DNA from 3 places in the Methylobacterium sp. M6A4_1b genome. Region 3 is predicted to be linked to each of the others. Evidence: predicted binding sites of a transcription regulator. Region 3 holds the regulator's gene; each other region holds the start of a gene.
What was found. Region 3 encodes LexA, which represses DNA repair genes until DNA is damaged. Its sites were predicted from a motif close to TGTTCNNNNTGTGTTCNG; they were not measured.

Region 1 (2,264 bases), on a different contig from region 3:
GCCGGGCTTGGTGATCTTGCCCGAGAAGATCGCGTCGGTGACGAGCTCCTTGCCCTCGAGGTCGCGGGCGAGATAGTCGCGCAGGCCGCCGGGGAAGCGGTGCACGGTCTCGGCCGGCACGTCGTCCAGGCCTTCGAGCAGGGCGGGCGCGCAGCGCCAGCGGATCTCGACCCCGCCGAACAGGTAGGCCTTGGAGCGCGCCATCTTGAACAGGCGGCGGGGGTCGAACTTCAGCGCCCCGAAGATCTCGGCATCGGGGTGGAAGCGCACGCGGGTGCCGCGCCGGTTCTGCACCCGGCCCACGGTCTCCAGCGGCCCCTGCACGTGGCCGCGCGAAAAGGTCTGGCGGTAGAGGGTCTGGCTGCGGGCGACCTCGACCTCGAGTTCGTCCGAGAGGGCGTTGACCACCGAGATGCCGACGCCGTGCAGGCCGCCCGAAGTCTCGTAGACCTTGGAGTCGAACTTACCGCCCGCGTGCAGGATGGTCATGATGACCTCCAGCGCCGACTTGGTGGGGTATTTCGGGTGCGGGTCGACGGGGATGCCGCGGCCGTTGTCGGTGACGACGAGGTGGCCGCTCTCCTCCAGCTCCACCTCGATGAAGCTGGCATGGCCCGCCACGGCCTCGTCCATGGAATTGTCGATCACCTCGGCGAAGAGGTGGTGCAGGGCGCGCTCGTCGGTGCCGCCGATATACATGCCGGGGCGACGCCGCACCGGCTCCAACCCCTCCAGCACCTCGATGGTGGAGGCGTCGTAGCCGGCCTCCGCCGAGAGGGGCGGCGACGGCGGCGCGAGTGGCGCCACGGCGGCCTCGAGCTTGCGGCGCTCGGCAGCCTTCGGCGCGGGTGCCTTGCCGCCGGCGAAGAGATCGCGTGCGGGGTCGCTCACCGGAGCGCCTCGCGCGGGTGATGGTGAGGCCGCGGGCTTCGCGGGCCGGATCGCAGAGGGAGACCGTGCAGCATTCGCCTTCATCCTCTCACCATACCGGAACAAACCGGAAACAGAAAGGGGTTCCCGCCCGGTCGGGCAGGGGCCGGAAGCCCCCGCCGCACAGGGCGTACCACCCCATGACATGGTATGGATGTGGTTAAGAAGGCCTGACGGTGGCGTGATCGGTGGATCGTCGCGGAACGCGCGCCCCATCTGCGCCCCATCCGCGCCCCTGTCGCGTCCCGCCTCAGGTCCCGACGCGGCCGCCGCCGCGGCGGGTGATCGTCAGCACGGCGGGGCGGGGCGGCATCGCCGGGTCGAAGTCGGGCCAGCGCGTGGCGGGCGCCTCGAAGGTGGCGGGCACCGCCTTCGGGTCCTCCTCGTCGGCCTCGCCGGGATGCTGGACGGCCACGAAGAAGGTGGTGTCGTCCGGCGTGAAATAGGGCCCGCACATCTCGGCGCCGTGGGGCACGCGGAAGAAGTGCTTGCCGGTGCCGCGGCCCGGCCCTTCCGTCTCCACCGCCCAGATGCCGTCGTTGCGGCCGGTGCGCGAGGGCGCGTTGCCGTCCGTGGCGACCCAGAGCCGGCCCATGCCGTCGACCGCGCAATTGTCCGGCATGCCGAACCAGCCGTTCGCCGTGGTGGCCGACGAGAAGGTGGCGCCCACCGCCGCGACGCTCGGATCGCCGCAGCGGACCAGGATCTCCCAGGTGAAGCCGGTGGCGGCGTGGTCGCCGTCGTCGGGGGTGAGTTCGACGATGTGGCCAAAGCGGTTGTCGGCGCGCGGGTTGGCGGCATCGACCTGGTCGGCCTTGCGCTTCCCGTTGTTGGTCAGCATCACGTAGACCTTGCCGGTCTTCGGATTGGCCTCGACGTCCTCGGGCCGGTCCATCTTGGTGGCCCCGAGGCGGTCGGCGGCGAGCCGGGCGCCGATCACCACGTCGGCCTGGCCGTGGAAGCCGTTCTCGGGCGTGAGCGGCCCCTGGCCGAACACCAGCGGCATCCAGGTCCCGCGCCCGTCGGCGTCGAAGCGGGCCACGTGCAGGGTTCCGGAATCCAGGAGGTCGCGGTCGCCGCTGTCGGCCCGGCCCGTGGTGACGAACTTGTAGACGTAGTCGAAGCGCTCGTCGTCGCCCTGGTAGATCACGTACTGGCCTTGCCTCGCGACGATGCCCGCCGCGCCCTCGTGCTTGAAGCGCCCCAGCGCCGTGCGCTTCTTCGGAGTCGCGGTCGGGTCGAACGGGTCGATCTCCACCACCCAGCCGAAGCGGTTGGGCTCGTTGGGCTCCTTTCCGACGTCGAAGCGCTCGTGGAAGCGGCCCCAGGCATAG
Region 2 (2,264 bases), on a different contig from region 3:
ACGCGACGACCAGCGCCATGCAGGCGAAGAAGTACATGTGCAGGTCGATCTGCCACGGATGCCCCGCCAGCGCGGAGAGCAGGATCGCCGCCATGCCGATGAGCGACAGGCTACTGACCAGCCGCGTCGTCGGGCCGGTCGGCGCGCGCCGCCACGCCAGCGTGCTGAATCCCGCCAGGAGGCCCGCGATCACCAGGGGGACCGTCAGCGCATTGCCGGTGAGCCAGGCGCAGAGCGCGATGACCGGCAGGTGCAGCCAGAGGAAGGCGATGAGACATCGGCCGAAGGTCTGCCGCAGGGTGTCGAGGTTCGTCATCGCCGGGCCGGGTCCGTTGCGGGGGGGCTGTGAAGGGGGTTCAGGTCTGGGAAGCGGGCGTGCAGGCCGTCGCGAACCGGGCGTCGACGACGAGCCAGGCCCCGGAGGCGTAGAGGCGGGCGACCAGACCGGACGATCCGGCCCGAACCACGAGGACGTTGCTCCCGGCGCCGAGACGCAGGATGGTGCCGCCCGCCCGCGCCACGATGGCGGCGGCGTCCCGGCCGGGAGGGGCGATCACCGCCACGGTCTCCGACATCGGAACCGCCAGCACGCCGAGCGGCAGCGCCAGGGTCGCGATCACCGCGAAACCACCGAGGAGCCGGTTCGGACGAGAGGAGGACGCGACGTCGGACACGAGGACGGCAATCCGCTGGGAATCTATCCTGTGTTAATACGGTGCGATCCTCTAAGAAGCGGTTACGCGCAGCCTTCATCGGCGAAGCGCCGGACCCTGCGCGCGACCCACGTTCCTCGAACGCCGCGTCAGCCGGTTCCGACATGGTTCGGGGCCGAGACCGGAACGCCTTCGATGCATCGGTCGAGACCCGGCGGGTTGGAGTCGAGATTCACCGGGATAGGCTTCGCGCGTCCTGCGGTCGCCGTCGTCGGCGGCCGAACGGAAGCGGCTCGTTCCGCGACGGTCGGTCCTGCCGGAACCACCGCGGCAACGCGGATTGGCATAACGTTCCGTTCACGGTATGTCCCTATCGCTCGGAACGGCGCGACGGTCGCGCCCGGAGCCGCGCCATCCATGATCGTGTCCGCATGAGCGTTCCCGTCCGCATCCTCGGCATCGATCCGGGCCTGCGGCGCACCGGCTGGGGCGTCGTCACGGCCACGGGCACCAGGCTCGCCTATGTCGATTGCGGCGTCGTCACCTCGGACGGGGACCTGCCGCTCGCCCTGCGCCTGCGCGAGCTCTACGAGGGCATCACCCGCATCGTCGGGGCGTTCCAGCCGGACGAGGTCTCGGTCGAGGAGACCTTCGTCAACAAGGACGCGCAGGCGACGCTGAAGCTCGGGCATGCCCGCGCGGTGGCGCTGCTGGTCCCGGCGCTCGCCGGCATGCCGGTGTTCGAGTACTCGGCCAACCTGATCAAGAAGACGGTCGCGGGGTCGGGACACGCCGATAAGGTCCAGATCCAGGCCATGGTGAAGTTCCTGCTGCCGAAGGCCGAGTTCAAGGTCGCCGACGCCGCGGATGCGCTGGCCATCGCCATCACCCACAACAGCCATCGCGGCGCCCATGCCCTGAGGCGCGAGCACGCCCCCGTCGCCGGGACGAGCAGCCTCGCGGCGGCCCGCATCGCGGCGGCCCTGGCGCGGGGCTGACCGGGTCGGGCCTGGACTCTCCCCGCGCGCCCGTGCAGTTCCCTCCGGCGGAACACGCGGGCGAACCGGGCGGAGAGCGAGGGGAATGGCCGACCAAGGGGCGATGCGCCCGACTCTGCCGATCGGCGACACGCTGCGCGACGCCGGAGCTTCCGGGCTCCGGTCCGTCCGCGCCCTCGGCCCGGCCACGACCGTGGCCTTCGTCGTCGTCCTGGCCAAGGAAGCGGCCCATACGCTGATGGGCGATCCGACGGCACCCGCCCGCTTCCGGGACGACGTCTTCCTCGTCGATTGCGCCTGCACGATCCTGCTCGCGCCCTACTGGATGGCGATGTTCCGGCTCGTCCTCGGCGCGGGCGGCTCCGTGCGCGCGGTCGCCGAGGGCCGGGCCGGCCCGTTCCGGGACTTCCTCGCCCTCGAACTGTTCTGGCTCCTGGCCAGCGGGCTGCTCGACCGCGCGCTCTCGTCGGACATGCTCGGGCCGGGCCGGCTGATCGTCGGCTTCTCGGCCTGGATCGCCCTGCTGCTCCTGCAGATCCGGACCAGCATGCTGGCGCCCGCCCTGGCGCTCGGCGCGCCCGACGCGACCCTGCGCGCGGTGTTCGCGATGACG
Region 3 (2,264 bases):
CGCGGGCGCTCTCTGTCTCATGGCATCCGCGTTGATCTTATTGACCCTCCCGGCCTCGTCGTTGCGCTGGCTCGGCCTGCTTCCGGCGGCAATCGGCATTGCCTGTGCGGCCACCCCGGAACGCTCCGACATCTACATCGATCGCGAGGGGGCGGGTGCGGCGATCCGGGACCTCAGCGGGCGGCTCGCCACCTTGGGTAGGCCCCCGTCTTTCGTCCTCGGACAGTGGCTGAAGGCCGATGGCGACGGCCGCAGGGTGGAGGACGTCCCGGCTTTTCAAGGCGCGCGCTGCGACCGCCTCGGCTGCACCCTGATCACGCCCGATGGTCGTGCGCTTGCGCTGACCACCGACAAGCGCGCAATCGGGGAGGATTGCGCCAGGGCAGAGATCCTGATTTCTCGGCAATCCGCCCCGACGGGCTGCGCCGCGTCGATCATCGTCGACCGGAATTTCCTACAGTCGCACGGCGCGACGTCGGTTCGCCTCGCCCGCGATGGCCCGGCACTCGCGACGGCCAAGCGTCCCGGCGACCTCGTCCCCTGGCGCGCGAATTCGTCGAGAAAGCCGACGGAAGCGCTGCCGACGAAAGCGGGCCCGCCGATCCTTCCGACGCCGCGAGCGGCGCCGGACCCCACTGCCGATCCATCGGATCCGCCCGGTGACGAACCGGGCGGCGACAGCCTTCAGTAGCGACGCACCAGGCTGACGAGGCGTCCCTGGATCTGCACCCGGTCCGGGCCGAGCACACGCGTTTCGTAGGCTGGGTTCGCGGCTTCAAGAGCGATGGACGAGCCACGCCGACGCAGGCGCTTCAGGGTCGCCTCCTCATCGTCGATGAGCGCGACGATAATGTCTCCGGTATTGGCGGTGTCCTGCTTGCGGATGACCACGAGGTCACCGTCGAGAATCCCTGCCTCGATCATCGAATCACCCCGCACTTCCAGGGCGTAATGTTCGCCGCCGGCCAGGAAATCCGGCGACATCGTCACCGAGTGACTCTGCTCCTGGATGGCCGAGATCGGCGTGCCGGCCGCGATCCGGCCCATCACCGGGATGGTCACCGCCCGACCGCTTTCGTCGGTGGCCTGCGTTGTCGGCAGGCGGGACACCGAAGCACCCGCCGGCAAGCCCTTGCCCTTGCCGCCTTCGACCACGCTCGGCGTGAAGCGGCGCACCTCGGGAGCGGGACCGGCGCGCGACGCGCCCGCGTTGCCATTCAGGCTCTCCGGCATGCGGATCACCTCGATGGCGCGCGCCCGGTTCGGCAACCGGCGCAGGAAGCCACGCTCCTCGAGAGCTGTGATCAGGCGATGGATGCCCGATTTCGACTTTAAGTCGAGAGCGTCCTTCATCTCGTCGAACGACGGAGGAACGCCGCTCTCGCGCATCCGAAGCTGGATGAACTGGAGCAGGTCCAGCTGCTTACGCGTCAACATGCGGGACACTCTTCGTTAACGCCACGGAACGCGGCGGGTGGCACCAGAAACAAACCACGAACACATTAAACGTTCCGTAAGTGTTCTGCAAGGGTTCCTGTCGAGAGCCGCCGGGATGTTGGGAAGGGCCGACAGTGTGCTCCGGGCAGCACGCAGCCCGGACGATACCTGCCCCGCATGCGGCCAGGACCGGGCCAGATCGGAAGCGGCCGGTCTGGGATGACGGTGCGCTGGGCGCTACGACGTCCGGGTCCGGCCGCCCCTGGGCTTCGCTCCGGAGGCTTCGCCACCCCCAGCGTTCGAAGCGCGGGGATCCCGCCAGAAAGTGTCGAACAGCCGTTGCATGGCGCGCGCGTTCTCCTGCTGTACTTCCAGGCCCGTCTGGAACATCTGCTGCATCACGTCGAAGGGGGCGTCCGCAGCGGCCTTGTCCGGCACATCGGCCCCTGTTCGCGACGGAGCGGTGAGCCGGGGTGGTGCCGGACGGGCTCGCACCTGGGGCGGCGAGGGCGCAGGACTCGCCGCGGTGGCGCCCGACTTCAGAAACGCCTCCATCATCTCCGACCAGGCGTTGGGTGGAAAGCCGAAGGGGTTCGTCTCGGCGCGCGGGGGTGGCGCGGGCGGAGGTGCCTGATTCATCATGACGTGGACGATCCCCGCCACCACCATACCGGCCATGACCGGCAGCATCTGCTTCAGGGCCGGCATCGCGACGCCGCTCACGGTCGCCGCCTGCTGCAGCACGGCCTGGCTGAGATGCGGCGAGCCGAAGAGCTGCTTGACCAGCATGTCCATCTGCGGCGTCGCGCTCGGTACCGTGGGCGGAG

Region 1: parE (DNA topoisomerase IV subunit B) is a predicted target of LexA. The motif match lies at 989-1,006, and genes of this name have one in related genera.
Region 2: ruvC (crossover junction endodeoxyribonuclease RuvC) is a predicted target of LexA. The motif match lies at 1,008-1,025, and genes of this name have one in related genera.

What each region holds. Positions count from the first base shown of each region.
Region 1 covers NZ_JBKEZQ010000061.1:2,220-4,483, reverse strand. Annotated here, with positions in the region: gene parE (DNA topoisomerase IV subunit B) at 1-891, opposite strand, end outside; gene ACLBWX_RS22815 (PhoX family protein) at 1,181-2,264, opposite strand, start outside.
Region 2 covers NZ_JBKEZQ010000014.1:89,784-92,047, reverse strand. Annotated here, with positions in the region: gene ACLBWX_RS15110 (methyl-accepting chemotaxis protein) at 1-316, opposite strand, end outside; gene ACLBWX_RS15105 (hypothetical protein) at 357-674, opposite strand; gene ruvC (crossover junction endodeoxyribonuclease RuvC) at 1,085-1,651, shown strand; gene ACLBWX_RS15095 (hypothetical protein) at 1,737-2,264, shown strand, end outside.
Region 3 covers NZ_JBKEZQ010000017.1:25,071-27,334, reverse strand. Annotated here, with positions in the region: gene ACLBWX_RS16275 (ComEC/Rec2 family competence protein) at 1-691, shown strand, start outside; gene lexA (transcriptional repressor LexA) at 685-1,437, opposite strand; gene ACLBWX_RS16265 (DUF937 domain-containing protein) at 1,675-2,264, opposite strand, start outside.